DNA from 2 places in the Streptomyces sp. NPDC100445 genome. Region 1 is predicted to be linked to the other one. Evidence: riboswitches for the same ligand, from Rfam matches in the RefSeq annotation. Region 1 holds a riboswitch; the other holds the start of a gene.

What was found. Region 1 has a riboswitch for S-adenosylmethionine ahead of ACIQVT_RS07965 (aminotransferase class V-fold PLP-dependent enzyme). Riboswitches for the same ligand answer to the same signal wherever they lie in the genome.
Region 2: linked by a shared signal. The riboswitch ahead of thrC (threonine synthase) and the one ahead of ACIQVT_RS07965 (aminotransferase class V-fold PLP-dependent enzyme) in region 1 are both predicted to bind S-adenosylmethionine.

What each region holds. Positions count from the first base shown of each region.
Region 1 covers NZ_JBIVZV010000002.1:577,537-584,518, reverse strand. The annotation lists gene ACIQVT_RS07985 (NYN domain-containing protein) at 1-1,039, opposite strand, end outside; gene ACIQVT_RS07980 (hypothetical protein) at 1,083-1,322, opposite strand; gene ACIQVT_RS07975 (rhomboid family intramembrane serine protease) at 1,476-2,267, shown strand; gene ACIQVT_RS07970 (Lrp/AsnC family transcriptional regulator) at 2,264-2,545, shown strand; gene ACIQVT_RS07965 (aminotransferase class V-fold PLP-dependent enzyme) at 2,572-3,933, opposite strand; SAM riboswitch class IV at 4,111-4,227, opposite strand; gene trpD (anthranilate phosphoribosyltransferase) at 4,303-5,367, opposite strand; gene ACIQVT_RS07955 (cytochrome bc complex cytochrome b subunit) at 5,489-6,982, opposite strand, start outside.
Region 2 covers NZ_JBIVZV010000005.1:138,006-144,987, forward strand. The annotation lists gene ACIQVT_RS14750 (trehalose-6-phosphate synthase) at 1-951, opposite strand, end outside; gene ACIQVT_RS14755 (glucosyl-3-phosphoglycerate synthase) at 1,026-1,970, opposite strand; SAM riboswitch class I at 2,125-2,280, shown strand; gene thrC (threonine synthase) at 2,298-3,581, shown strand; gene ACIQVT_RS14765 (MoaD/ThiS family protein) at 3,578-3,853, shown strand; gene ACIQVT_RS14770 (cold-shock protein) at 4,294-4,497, shown strand; gene groL (chaperonin GroEL) at 4,794-6,416, shown strand; gene ACIQVT_RS14780 (NADH:flavin oxidoreductase) at 6,650-6,982, shown strand, end outside.

The sequences.
Region 1 (6,982 bases):
TCTCCAGCGGCATCTGCGGATAGCCGGTCTTGGTCACGTTGTAGCCGTCGACGACCAGATGGGCCTGCGGGAGGGCCAGGAGCTGGTCGAGGATGGCCGGGTCATGCTCGGACAGGGCGCGCGCCGCGATGTCCTTCGGGGTCATCCGGCCCGGTTCGACCGCGTCGACCGTCTCGGCCGGGCGCACGGACACCGGGGGCAGGGCGAGTTCGCGCCGCAGGCCCTGGGTCGCCTCCAGCAGGGTGTCGAGCAGCAGCCGTACCCGCATGTCCTCCACGCTGCGGCCCTCCCGGGCCGCCCGCCGGGTGGCTTCCAGCGCGGCCTCCGCCTCGCTCAGGCGGGCCTTGAGCCGCCGGGACTCGCTGTCCGCCGCCGACACCCGCGCGTGCGCCTCGGCGCGCGCGGTGTCCATCTCGGCGTGCGCCTTGCGCAGCGCCGCCTCGCCCCGCTTGACGTCGCTGAGCGCGGCCCGCAGCTTGCGGTGCAGCGACTCGCCCTCCCGCTTCGCCGACTCCAGCTCCGCGCGCAGCCGTTCGGTCTCGGCGCGGGTGTGGTCGCGGGCCTGCGCCAGTTCCGCGCGCAGCCTCTCCAGCTCGGCGCGGCTCTCCTCGTCGGCCCGCTCGGCGTCCGCGCGCTGGGCCTCCTCGCCGGCCGCGGTGACCAGCTTCACCCAGCCCGCCGGGCGCAGTACGTAGGCCGCGGCCGCCACGTCGAGCGGGTCCGCGGCCGGGGGCGGCGAGCCGGAGTCGAGGGCGCCGGCGAGTTCCGGCTGGACCTCTCTGTACTTCTCCCCGATCCGCTGCCGGAAGAGCGGGTCGGTCTCCAGCGCCGCCGCCATCGCGTTGCCGGCGAACTTGGCCCGGCGGTTCGGGGCGAACCGGGCGTACTGCCGCAACTGGGCGGGAAGTTCGGCCATGGTCAGCCCGCCGAAGCCGTCCGAGACGATCTGCACGACCCGCCGGCGCACGCCGTCGGGCAGCGGACGGTCAAGCACCTCGGCGGTGCCGTCGCCCGGCCCCCCGTCCGCGCTCTCCACCATCCGTCACACCCCAATACCGAAAGCCTCGGCGGGACCGCTCCGCTCAGGAGCCGGCGCCCGGCCTGTCCACGAGTTCCACCTGGTCCACCGCGTTGCACCAGCGGCAGCGCACCGACTCGATGGTCTCACCGACCACCTCGCGCTCCTCCACCGTCGGCTCGCCGGCGAGGTCGAGGTGGACGTACTCGACGACCTTGGAGGAGCGGGTCACGTCGAAACGGGTCAGGTTGCCGCACAGGGTGCAGCGCCATCGTGTCGTGGCCGTCGGCAGGGGAACCGTCATCGTGACTGTCCGCTTCCTTCTCGTGTCGGTCCGCGCCGTTCCCCGGCGCGTGTGGCTCGTAACCCTACGGCCTGCCGGGTGGTCGCCGCCCGTCCGTTCACGGCGGCGAGGCGGTCTGTCGGCTTGCGTCCCGTTACGTCATGCTCTGTAGTCATGATCAGCACCTGGAGCACGGCGGCCGGCAGGACACTGGGGCGGGTCCGGGGCACCCCGGCACCGATCACGTACGGCCTCATCGTCCTGTGCTGCCTGATCTTCGTCCTCGGCCCGGCCTCCGGGCTGACCCCCGGGTACGGCACCGGGGACGCGCTGCTCGCCGCGCAGCGGACGTACTTCCGGCGCTGGGGAGTGGTGCCGGGCCAGCTGTTCGGCGGACCGGCCCGGGAGGCGCTCACGCCGGCCACCGCGCTGTTCGTGCACGGCGGCTGGGTCCACCTGCTCGGCAACATGCTGTTCCTCTTCGTCTTCGGGGCGATGACCGAGGAACGCATGGGACGGGTGGAGTTCACCCTGTTCTACGTCGGCTGCGGCTACCTCGCCCTGCTGGGCTACGCGGCCGCCAACGCCACCTCCGAGCAGTCGCTGGTCGGCGCCTCCGGGGCGATCTCGGCGGTCCTCGGAGCCTTGCTCTACCTGTTCCCCCGCGCCCGGGTGACCAGTCTCCTGCCGTTCCTGTTCTTCCTGCCGCTGCGCTTCCCGGCGTGGGTGGTGCTGCCGTTCTGGGCGGCGCTCCAGTGGTTCGCGGCGGGGCGGGCCTCCGACGGGCCCGGGGTGGCCTACCTCGCGCACCTGGTCGGGTTCGGCCTGGGGTTCTGCTACGCGTGGGCGCGCTACGGACGCGGCCACCGCCGCGCGGGCGGTCCCGGCGCGGCGGTGGCCGACGGGCGGGCGACTAGAGTGAGGGCCGCACCAGCTCCGGTCACCGAGGGAGAGACACAGCCGTGATCACCGCGATCGTCCTGATCAAGACCAGCGTGGACCGGATCCCCGAGATCGCGGAGCGCATCGCCGCGCTGGAGAGCGTCAGCGAGGTCTTCTCGGTCACCGGCACCTACGACCTGATCGCCATGGTCCGGGTCGGGCAGCACGAGGACCTCGCCGAGATCATCCCCGGCCGGATCAGCAAGATCCCCGGCGTCGAGGCCACCGACACGCACGTCGCGTTCCGCACCTACTCCCAGCACGACCTGGAAGCCGCCTTCGCGATCGGCCTCGACAACTAGGCCCTCTCGTTCGGATCGCGCCGGGCTCAGACCGCCGGGACGCAGCGGCCGTCCTCCGTGCGGTAGCGCCAGCGGGCCCCGTCCCGCACCAGCTCGCGCACGGCGGCCACGAAGCGCTCGACGTGCTCGTCGGGGGTGCCGGCGCCGAAGCTGACCCGGACGGCGTTCAGCGACTTCTCGCCCGGGGCCGCCTCCGGGGCGCCGCACTCCCCCTGGGTCTGCGGGTCGGTGCCCAGCAGGGTGCGGACCAGGGGGTGGGCGCAGAACAGGCCGTCGCGGACGCCGATGCCGTACTCGGCGGAGAGGGCGGCGGCGAAGTGCGAGCTGTTCCAGCCCTCGACGACGAAGGACAGGACACCGACGCGCGGGGCGTCGTCGCCGAACAGGGAGAGGATCCTGACCTCCGGGACGTCGGCGAGGCCCTCGCGGACCGTGCGGATCAGGTGCTCCTCGCGGGCGACCAGGGTGTCCCAGCCGGCCTCGGTGAGGGCCTTGCACGCGGCGGCGATGGAATAGGCGCCGATCACGTTCGGGGAGCCGGCCTCGTGGCGGGCGGCGCTGTCGTGCCACTCCACGGCCACCCCGCCGTCCTGCCGCCGGGTCACCCGGCGGCTGGCGCCGCCGCCCGCGAGGTACGGGTCGGCCGCCCGGAGCCAGTCGGCGCGGCCGGCCAGGACGCCGGAGCCGAACGGGGCGTACAGCTTGTGGCCGGAGAAGGCGACCCAGTCGACGTCGAGGTCGCGGACGTCCACCGGGTGGTGGGGGGCCAGCTGGGCGGCGTCCAGGACGATGCGGGCGCCGTGGGCGTGCGCGGCGGCGGCCAGCTCGCGCACCGGCCACAGCTCGCCGGTGACGTTGGAGGCGCCGGTGACGCACACCAGGGCCGGGCCGTGGGGGTCGCGGTCGGCGAGGGCCCGCTCCAGGGTCTCCAGGGCCTGCCGCGGGGTGCGCGGGGCGTCGAGGTAGGTCACCCGGGCGTCCCGCCAGGGCAGCAGGGAGGCGTGGTGCTCGGTCTCGAAGACGAAGACCTGGCAGCCGTCCGGGACCGCGCGCGCCAGCAGGTTGAGGGAGTCGGTGGTCGAACGGGTGAAGACGACCTGGTCGTCCGGGCGGCAGCCGAGGAACTCGCCGACGGTCCTGCGGGCGTTCTCGAACAGGTCGGTGGAGAGCTGCGAGAGGTAGCCGGCACCCCGGTGCACGCTGCCGTAGTACGGGGCGTAGGCCGCGACGTCGTCCCACACCCGCTGGAGGGCGGGGGCGCTGGCCGCGTAGTCGAGCGCGGCGTAGGCGACCTCGCCGCCGGTGACGAGCGGGACGGTGACGTCGGCGCCCAGCACGGGCAGCGGGGCGTGGAGGGACCGGTCGGCGGCGGGGGTGGAGACGGACATGGCTGGACTCCCGTTAAGGCAGGTGGAAGCCACCGGGCGAGCGGACGTGCTCGAGCGTCGGTGGGGTGACAGGGGGATGCGGAGGCGGGGCTCTGCGGCCCTAGCGCATTCGCTGACTCACGGGAGGCTCCTCGACGACCAGGATCCCTGGTCCCACACTGCCGGGAGTGTGCGAGGGATCCGCGCTTGCCGCGGACCTTGCTGTCCACGGCCTGGTCTTCACCCGGGGCACCCCGCCACGGACGGAGGGTTGCCGGACAGTCGGCCGGGGCCTCATGACTGTCACTCATGACCTGGTGCAAGAAAGTACGCGAACTGATCGTCGCCCCGCAACCCGTGTCCGGATCGCGGGACGACACCGCGGTGCGGTCAGGCGTTGCTGGCCGCCACCCAGCGCTCCAGCACCCGCCGGGCCGCGCCCGAGTCGACCGACTCCGCGGCCTTCGCCATGCCCGCGCGGAGCTGCTCGGTGAGCGACGCGTCCGTCGGCTCCAGGGCCACCAGGGCGGCCGCCGAGTTCAGCAGGACGGCGTCCCGTACGGGCCCCCGCTCCCCGTCGAGGAGGCGGCGGGCCACCTCGGCGTTGTGGGCCGGGTCGCCGCCGCGCAGCGCCTCCACCGGGACCAGGTCGAGGCCGGCGTCACGGGGGTCGAAGGACTCCTCGCGGACCCGGCCGTCGCGGACCACCCACACCCGGGAGGTGGCCGTCGTCGTCAGCTCGTCCAGGCCGTCGTCGCCGCGGAAGACGAGGGAGGAGTTGCCGCGTTCGGCGAGGACGCCCGCGACGATCGGGGCCTCGTGCGCGACGGCGACGCCGACCGCCTGGGCCCGCACCCGCGCCGGGTTGGTCAGCGGGCCGAGCAGGTTGAACACGGTCCGGATGCCCAGCTGCCCGCGAGCCGCGCCCACGTGGCGCAGCGCCGGGTGGAACTTCACCGCGAAGCAGAAGGTGATGCCGGCCTCCTCCGCGACCTCCACGACCCGGCGCGGGGTCAGGTCGAGGTTGACGCCGAGCTTCTCCAGCACGTCGGAGGAGCCGGACGCCGAGGACGCGGCCCGGTTGCCGTGCTTGACGACCTTCGCGCCCGTGCCGGCCACGACCAGCGAGGACATGGTGGAGATGTTCACCGTCCGGGCCCCGTCGCCGCCCGTGCCGACGATGTCGACGGTGCGGCCGGGCACCTCGATGACGTGCGCGTGCTCGTACATCGTGCGGACCAGGCCGGTGATCTCCTGGACCGTCTGCCCCTTCGCCCGCAGCGCCACCGCGAAGCCGGCGATCTGGGCGTCGGTCGCCTCGCCGCGCATGATGCGGTCCATCGCCCACGCGGTGTCGTCGGCGGCCAGGTCCTGGCCCTGGAGCAGCCCGTTCAGGAGGACGGGCCAGGAGCGGTCCGCCGTGGTGTCGCCTCCAGCGGGGGTCACAGCGCTCATCAGCCGCTCCTCGTACACAGTCCTGCTCCGTCGCCCCCCACCCTATCCAGCCGCGGGCACCGCGAAGGGCCCCGTCCGCGAGGCGGACGGGGCCCTTCTGCGTGGTGTGGCGACGGGGGGATCAGTGGTGGCCGTGGCCGCTCGTGATCTCCTTGAACTCCTCGACGGTCGGCTTCGGGATCTGGCTGTCCTCGCCGTAGTAGGCGTTGGAGAGCTTCACCCGCAGCTTCTGGGAGGAGCCGACCTTGCGCTCGACGCCGTTCTCGTCGGTCGTCGGACCGATCTCGGCGGGCCGGTACTGCTCGTGCGCGGTCAGCGTGTGCAGCTGCTCCTGGCTGAGCGGCTCGTGCACCTCGATGAACTCGCCGTGCGGCAGCCGCTTGATGATGCCGGTCTCGCGGCCGTGCAGCACCTTGTCGCGGTCGCGGCGCTGGAGGCCGAGGCAGATCCGGCGGGTGGCGATGAACGTGAGCACCGGCCCGGCGAAGAACGCGATCCGGACGAACCAGGTGACCGCGTTGATCGACAGGTGGAAGTGGGTGGCGATGATGTCGTTGCCGCCACCGATCAGCATGATCACGTAGCCGGCGACCCAGGCGGCGCCGAAGGCGGTGCGGGTCGGGGCGTTGCGCGGCCGGTCCAGGATGTGGTGCTCGCGCTTGTCACCGGTGATCCAGGACTCGATGAACGGGTACAGCGCGATCACCGCGAGGAACAGGCCGAACAGCACCAGCGGGACGAACACGCCCAGGACCAGCGTGTGGCCCCAGAAGTTGATCTCCCAGCCCGGCATGGCGCGGACGAGACCCTCGGCGAAGCCCATGTACCAGTCGGGCTGGGCGCCCGTGGAGACCTGGTCCGGCCGGTAGGGGCCCATCGCCCAGATCGGGTTGATGGACGCGATGCCGGCGATGAGGGCGATGAAGCCGAACACCAGGAAGAAGAACCCACCGGCCTTGGCCATGTAGACCGGCAGCAGCGGCATGCCGACGACGTTCTTGTTGTTCCGGCCGGGGCCCGCGAACTGCGTGTGCTTGTGGTAGAAGACCAGGATCAGGTGCGCCACCATCAGGCCGAGCATGATGCCCGGCAGCAGCAGGATGTGGATCGAGTAGAACCGGGCCACGAAGTCGTGGCCGGGGAACTCGCCGCCGAACAGGAACATCGAGATGTACGTGCCGACGATCGGCACGGACAGGATCGCGCCCTGGGTGAAGCGGACACCGGTGCCCGAGAGCAGGTCGTCCGGCAGGGAGTAACCGGTGAAGCCGGTGAACATGCCGAGGACGAACAGCAGGAAGCCGAACAGCCAGTTGATCTCACGCGGCTTGCGGAACGCGCCGGTGAAGAACACGCGCATCATGTGCACGAACATGCCGGCGAGGAAGACGACCGCCGCCCAGTGGTGGATCTGCCGGATGAGCAGGCCACCGCGCACGTCGAACGAGATGTGCATGGTCGAGTTGAACGCCTCGGACATCAGCTGTCCCTGGAGCGGGATGTAGCTGCCGTGGTACTCGACCTCGTTCATCGACGGGTGGAAGAACAGTGTCAGGTAGACACCCGTCAGGATGATGATGATGAAGCTGTACATGCAGATCTCGCCGAGCATGAA
Region 2 (6,982 bases), on a different contig from region 1:
CCATTCGGGGTGGTCGTCGAGCAGCTGCCGGTAGGCCAGCAGGCCGCGCACGATGTTCTTGGACAGCTCGGTGCGGTCGACCCGCACGATCGTCCGGCGCGCCGTCCCGTCCGGGCCCGGGCCGATCTCCTCGCGCAGCGCCGCCATCCGCTCGGCCACGTCGTCCCGGTGGGCCCGCGTCCGCAGGAAGTCCGCGTCCGCGCCGAGGCCGTGCACCCCGATCCGGGTGCCGGCGGGGGCGTCGGCACCGAGGACCACCTGGCAGCAGGCGGTGAAGGCGTCCGCCCACCGCCGGGTGAGGAACGCCGCCCGGTCCGCGCCCAGGATGCCGCCGAGCAGCTCGGCGGCGATGTCGTCGGGCAGCAGCCGGAAGTAGTCCGGCGGCGCCCACGGGGTGTGCGAGAAGTGGCCGATGCGCAGGTCGGGGCGGAGTTCGCGGAGCATGCGCGGGGCGAGGGCCAGGTGGTAGTCCTGGATCAGCACCGCGGCGCCCTCGGCGGCCTCCTCGGCCAGCGCCTCGGCGAACGCCTGGTTGTAGGCGCGGTAGGACGCCCAGTGCCGCCGGAACTCCGCGTCGAAGACCGGCTCCAGCGGGGTCTGGTAGAGCATGTGGTGGACGAACCAGAGCACCGAGTTGGCGATGTCGTTGTAGGCCTCGGCGTGCACCGCCGGGTCGATGTCGAGCATCCGCACCCGCTGCCCGCCGGTGTCCGCGGCCGGCAGCAGCCCACCGTCCGCGCGCCGCACCGCCTCCCGGTCGCCGTCGCCGAGCGCGGCGCACACCCACACGGAGTCCGCGTCGGACCCGATGGCCGACAGGCCGGAGACGAGCCCGCCACCGCCCCGCCGGGCGTGCAGCGAGCCCCCCTCGTCGATCTGATACGAAACCGGGCCGCGATTGGACGCGACCAGCACCTGAGCCTGTTCAGCAGCGCCGTGCGAGGAAGCCATACGCCTCAACCTAGCCCGGCCCGGAAACGCTCAAACGTACGGTCCGTCCCGGAAGGGGACCGTATACGGCCCGTTCACGCCACCTTCCGCTCGGCGTACTCGGCGATCTCCACCATGGGCGGCCGTTCCTCGGTGTCCACCGAGTAGGTGCGCGGCTCGAACCCGTCCGCGCCCCGCTCGAACTGGGTCAGCGCGGGCCGCACCAGGTGCCCGCGGGCCAGCCGGAGCTGCGCGGTGCGGTAGATCGCGGCGGCCATCCGGCCCAGGGCCTGCCCGTCCTGGTGGCGGTGGAGGCGCACACCCACGTCGACCTGGGCCAGCGCGTCCAGGCCGACCAGGTGCAGCGCGTCCACCAGCATCCCCAGCTCCACGCCGTAGCCGACGGGGAACGGCAGCTGCTCCAGCAGGGAGCGGCGGGCCGCGTACTCGCCGCCCAGCGGCTGCACGAAGCCGGCCAGCTGCGGCCAGTGCATGTTGAGCAGCGGGCGGGCCATCAGCTCGGTGACCCGGCCGCCCTGTCCGGCCGCGCCGCCGAGCGGGCGGTCGTACATCGCCTTGACCAGGTCGACTCCGGGGTCGGTGAGCAGCGGGCCGACGATCCCCGAGACGAAGTCGGAGGAGAACTCGCGCAGGTCCGCGTCGATGAAGCAGACGATGTCCCCGCCGGTCACCAGCAGCGAGCGCCACAGCACCTCGCCCTTGCCGGGGACGGCGGGGATGCGGGGCAGGATGTCGTCGCGGTGGACGACCCGGGCGCCGGCGCGCGCGGCGACCTGCGCGGTGCGGTCGGTGGAGCCGGAGTCGACGACGACGATCTCGTCGACCAGCGGTATCTGCTCCACGAGGTCGTGGCGGATGACCGCGACGATGTCGCCGACGGTCTCCTCCTCGTCGAGCGCGGGCAGCACGACGCTGATCGTCTGGCCGGTGCGCTGCTTGGCGGCCAGGATCCGGTGGAGCGGTCGGTCGGTCACGGACCAGGAGCGGTCGGCCAGCCAGCGCTCGACTTCTTCCAGCACGGTCTGCGGCTCCTCACTGTCACGACCACACACAGGGTGTGATCCATCTCGCGGTACGGACGACTATCTCAACTGTCCTGGCCTTCGGTTACAGTCTTGGACAACGCCGGTGACCATCGCATGTCGGGGGTCGCCCGCGTCCACAACCACATATTGCTCATCCAGAGGGGCAGAGGGACACGGCCCGATGAAGCCCCGGCAACCCTCCAGTCGGTTCTCGTAGATCAGCTCTGATCGCTGCGCGAGGCTCCCGGCTAGGGAAGGTGCCAAATCCGTCTCACGGCGAAGTGCGTCGTGAGGAAGATGAGGAGAAAGGGCCTCGCCTCCATGGCTGTGCAGACAGTTGCAAGCACCAGCGGTTCCACCGTCGACCTCGGCCCCGCCACCGCCCTGAGCTGCCGCGAGTGCGGCCACCGCGTCCCGCTCGGCCCGGTCTTCGCCTGCGAGGAGTGTTTCGGGCCGCTGGAGATCGCCTACGACTTCTCCGCCCACGACACCGAAGAGCTGCGCCGCCGCATCGAGGCGGGACCCGCGAACATCTGGCGCTACGCACCCCTGCTGCCCGTCCCCGCGGACGTCGCCGGCAAGCCCAACCTGAACCCGGGCTGGACCGAGCTGGTCAGGGCCGACAACCTGGCGCGCGAGCTGGGCGTGACCGGCGGGCTGTATGTGAAGGACGACTCCGGCAACCCGACGCACTCCTTCAAGGACCGGGTCGTCGCCCAGGCACTGGAGGCCGCCCGCGCCTTCGGTTTCACCACCCTGTCCTGCTCCTCCACGGGCAACCTGGCCGGCGCGGTCGGCGCCGCCGCCGCCCGGGCCGGCCTGCGCTCCTGCGTGTTCATCCCGCACGACCTGGAACAGGCCAAGGTCGTCATGGCCGCCGTCTACGGCGGTGAGCTGGTCGGCATCGAGGGCAACTACGACGACGTGAACCGCTTCTGCTCCGAGCTGATCGGCGACTCGGCCGGCGAGGGCTGGGGCTTCGTCAACGTCAACCTGCGGCCGTACTACGCGGAGGGCTCCAAGACCCTCGCGTACGAGATCTGCGAGCAGCTCGGCTGGCGGCTGCCGGACCAGATCGTGGTCCCGATCGCCTCCGGCTCCCAGCTCACGAAGATCGACAAGGGGCTCCGGGAGCTGATCGCGCTCGGACTGGTCGAGGACCGGCCGTACCGCATCTTCGGCGCCCAGGCCGAGGGCTGTTCGCCGGTGTCCGCCGCCTTCAAGGCCGGGCACGACGTCGTACGCCCGCAGAAGCCGGACACCATCGCCAAGTCGCTCGCCATCGGCAACCCGGCCGACGGCCCGTACGTCCTGGACATCGCGCGCCGCACCGGCGGTGCCGTGGAGGACGTCACCGACGAGCAGATCGTGGACGCGATCCGGCTGCTGGCGCGGACCGAGGGCATCTTCGCGGAGACCGCCGGCGGCGTCACCGTGGGCGTCACCCGCAAGCTGATCGAGAACGGCGTGCTGGACCCGGCGAAGACCACCGTCGTCCTCAACACCGGCGACGGCCTGAAGACCCTGGACGCGGTGGCCGGGACCGGCCTCACCGCCACCATCCGCCCGACCCTGGACTCCTTCCGAGAGGCTGGCCTCGCATGAGCGTGACCGTTCGCATCCCCACCATCCTGCGCACCTACACCGGCGGCTCGGCCGAGGTCGCCGCCGAGGGCACGACCCTCGCCGAGGTCATCGCCGACCTGGAGAAGAACCACGCGGGGATCGCCGCCCGGGTCCTGGACGACCAGGGGAAGCTGCGGCGGTTCGTCAACGTGTACGTGAACGACGACGACGTCCGCTTCGAACAGGGCCTCCAGACCGCCACGCCGGACGGTGCCGGCGTCTCGATCATTCCGGCGGTCGCCGGCGGCTGAACCGCCGCATCATTACCTTCGGTAACGCCGGTTACGCGTCGTTCATGACATTGCCCTCTCCGTAAGAGAAGCGGAGGGGGCAATTCTGTGTGATTGAGCGCGGTAGAGTTGGGGAACACGGTCGCCGTCCACGGGTCGGCCTTCCGGGATTCCGTTCCGCGCGCCCGACTAGAAACAGCCAAAGTGCTGGGGTGTTCCGCGGCTTTTGTTCCCTTCGTGGGGCCCGACTTGCCCTGAAGTCGGATGAATTCTCGCCACATTCCGGACCGCTCGCGTCCAGATTTCTCGTCCGATTGACCTGTTGCAGACGGCAGTTGGACAGATACATTCAGCCGCGGTCGACGCGTTCCGGCGCACGCCCCCGGCTGAATGGGGGTGAGGTCTGACCCGGGTCCGCGAAGTGCGGATCTGTGCAAGGGCCAGTAATAGGGGAGTTAGGCATGGCTCAGGGCACCGTCAAGTGGTTCAACGCGGAGAAGGGGTACGGCTTCATCGCGGTCGACGGTGGTGCGGACGTCTTCGTCCATTACAGCGCCATTCAGATGGACGGCTACCGCACCCTGGAAGAGGGCCAGCGGGTGGAGTTCGAGATCTCGCAGGGCCAGAAGGGCCCGCAGGCCGACATGGTTCGCCTCAGCGCCTGAACGTCTCTCACGGCGAAGGGCCCGCACCGGCACAGGGTGCGGGCCCTTCGCCGTGCCCGGAGCCGTGTTCGCGTGGGGCTGACGGAGGGCTCGTACCCCCCGAGGCGCTTGCACTCGACCATGCCGAGTGCTAATCATTGCGTTAGCACTCTGAAGGTGAGAGTGACAACGAAGGACCGGGTCGGTGAGGCCCGCAGGCCAAGTGGGGCAAGGAACCACGCGGCCGGCGAGCCGTCCGTCGCGGGCGCGGGCGCGGTCCGAAGGAATCACCCCCAGTCCTGGAGGGACCACTTCACATGGCCAAGATCATCGCGTTCGACGAGGAGGCGCGGCGCGGCCTCGAGCGCGGCATGAACCAGCTCGCGGACGCCGTGAAGGTGACGCTCGGCCCCAAGGGCCGCAACGTCGTCCTCGAGAAGAAGTGGGGCGCCCCCACGATCACCAACGATGGTGTATCCATCGCCAAGGAGATCGAGCTCGAGGACCCGTACGAGAAGATCGGCGCCGAGCTGGTCAAGGAAGTCGCCAAGAAGACGGACGACGTCGCCGGTGACGGTACGACGACCGCGACCGTTCTCGCCCAGGCCCTGGTCAAGGAAGGCCTGCGCAACGTCGCCGCCGGCGCCAACCCCATGGCCCTGAAGCGCGGCATCGAGAAGGCCGTCGAGGCCGTCTCCGCCGCCCTGCTGGAGCAGGCGAAGGACGTCGAGACCAAGGAGCAGATCGCCTCCACCGCGTCCATCTCCGCCGCCGACACCCAGATCGGCGAGCTCATCGCCGAGGCCATGGACAAGGTCGGCAAGGAAGGCGTCATCACCGTCGAGGAGAGCAACACCTTCGGTCTGGAGCTCGAGCTCACCGAGGGCATGCGCTTCGACAAGGGCTACATCTCCGCCTACTTCGCGACCGACATGGAGCGCATGGAGTCGGTGCTCGAGGACCCCTACATCCTCATCGCCAACTCCAAGATCTCCTCGGTCAAGGACCTGCTCCCGCTCCTGGAGAAGGTCATGCAGTCGGGCAAGCCGCTGCTGATCATCGCCGAGGACGTCGAGGGCGAGGCCCTGTCGACCCTGGTCGTCAACAAGATCCGCGGCACCTTCAAGTCCGTCGCCGTCAAGGCCCCGGGCTTCGGCGACCGCCGCAAGGCCATGCTCGGCGACATCGCCATCCTCACGGGCGGCGAGGTCATCTCCGAGGAGGTCGGCCTCAAGCTGGAGAACGCGACCCTGGACCTCCTGGGCCGCGCCCGCAAGGTCGTCATCACCAAGGACGAGACCACCATCGTCGACGGCTCGGGCTCCTCCGAGCAGGTCAACGGCCGGGTCAACCAGATCCGTGCCGAGATCGAGAACAGCGACTCGGACTACGACCGCGAGAAGCTCCAGGAGCGCCTGGCGAAGCTCGCCGGCGGTGTCGCGGTCATCAAGGCCGGTGCCGCCACCGAGGTGGAGCTCAAGGAGCGCAAGCACCGCATCGAGGACGCCGTCCGCAACGCGAAGGCGGCCGTCGAGGAGGGCATCGTCGCCGGTGGTGGCGTGGCCCTGCTCCAGGCCTCCCAGGTCTTCGAGAAGCTGGAGCTGGAGGGTGACGAGGCGACCGGCGCCAACGCCGTGCGCATCGCCCTGGAGGCCCCGCTGAAGCAGATCGCCGTCAACGCCGGCCTCGAGGGCGGTGTCGTGGTGGAGAAGGTGCGCAACCTGACCCCGGGCCACGGCCTGAACGCCGCGACCGGCGAGTACGTCGACCTGGTCGCCGAGGGCATCATCGACCCGGCGAAGGTGACGCGTTCCGCGCTCCAGAACGCCGCGTCGATCGCCGCGCTGTTCCTCACCACCGAGGCCGTCATCGCCGACAAGCCGGAGAAGGCCGCCGCGCCGGCCGGCGGCGGCATGCCGGGCGGTGACATGGACTTCTGATCGGCCTCCGGCTGATCGTCTGTCCTACCGACCGAGGGCGGCACCTCCTGCTGACGCAGGGGGTGCCGCCCTCGGGCGTTTCCCGGGTGCGGAAGGGGATGTGACCGGGGTCACGGGGCGATCGGCGCTCGGGCGGAATGCGCGGCCGCGTACCAGAGGTTGATTCATCGGGTGCAACAATGCGCGCGCACATACCGACTGGTCTACCGAGCGAATCCCCGAGGAGCCCCCACGTGACCGTCACGACCCCCGCCTCCCGCACGGCCCGGATCCTGTCCCGGCCGATCGCCCTCAACGGCCTCACCGTCCCCAACCGGATCGTGATGGCGCCGATGACCCGCATGTTCTCCCCGGGCGGCGTCCCCGGCGAGGACGTGCGCTCGTACTACGCCCGCCGTGCCGCCGCCGGCGTCGGCCTCATCGTCACCGAGGGCACCTACGTGGGTCACCCCTCGGCCGGCCAGAGCGACCGCGTCCCGCGTTTCCACGGCGAGGAGCAGCTGGCGGGCTGGGCGAAGGTGGCCGAGGACGTGCACGCGGCCGGCGGCACGATCGTCCCGCAGCTG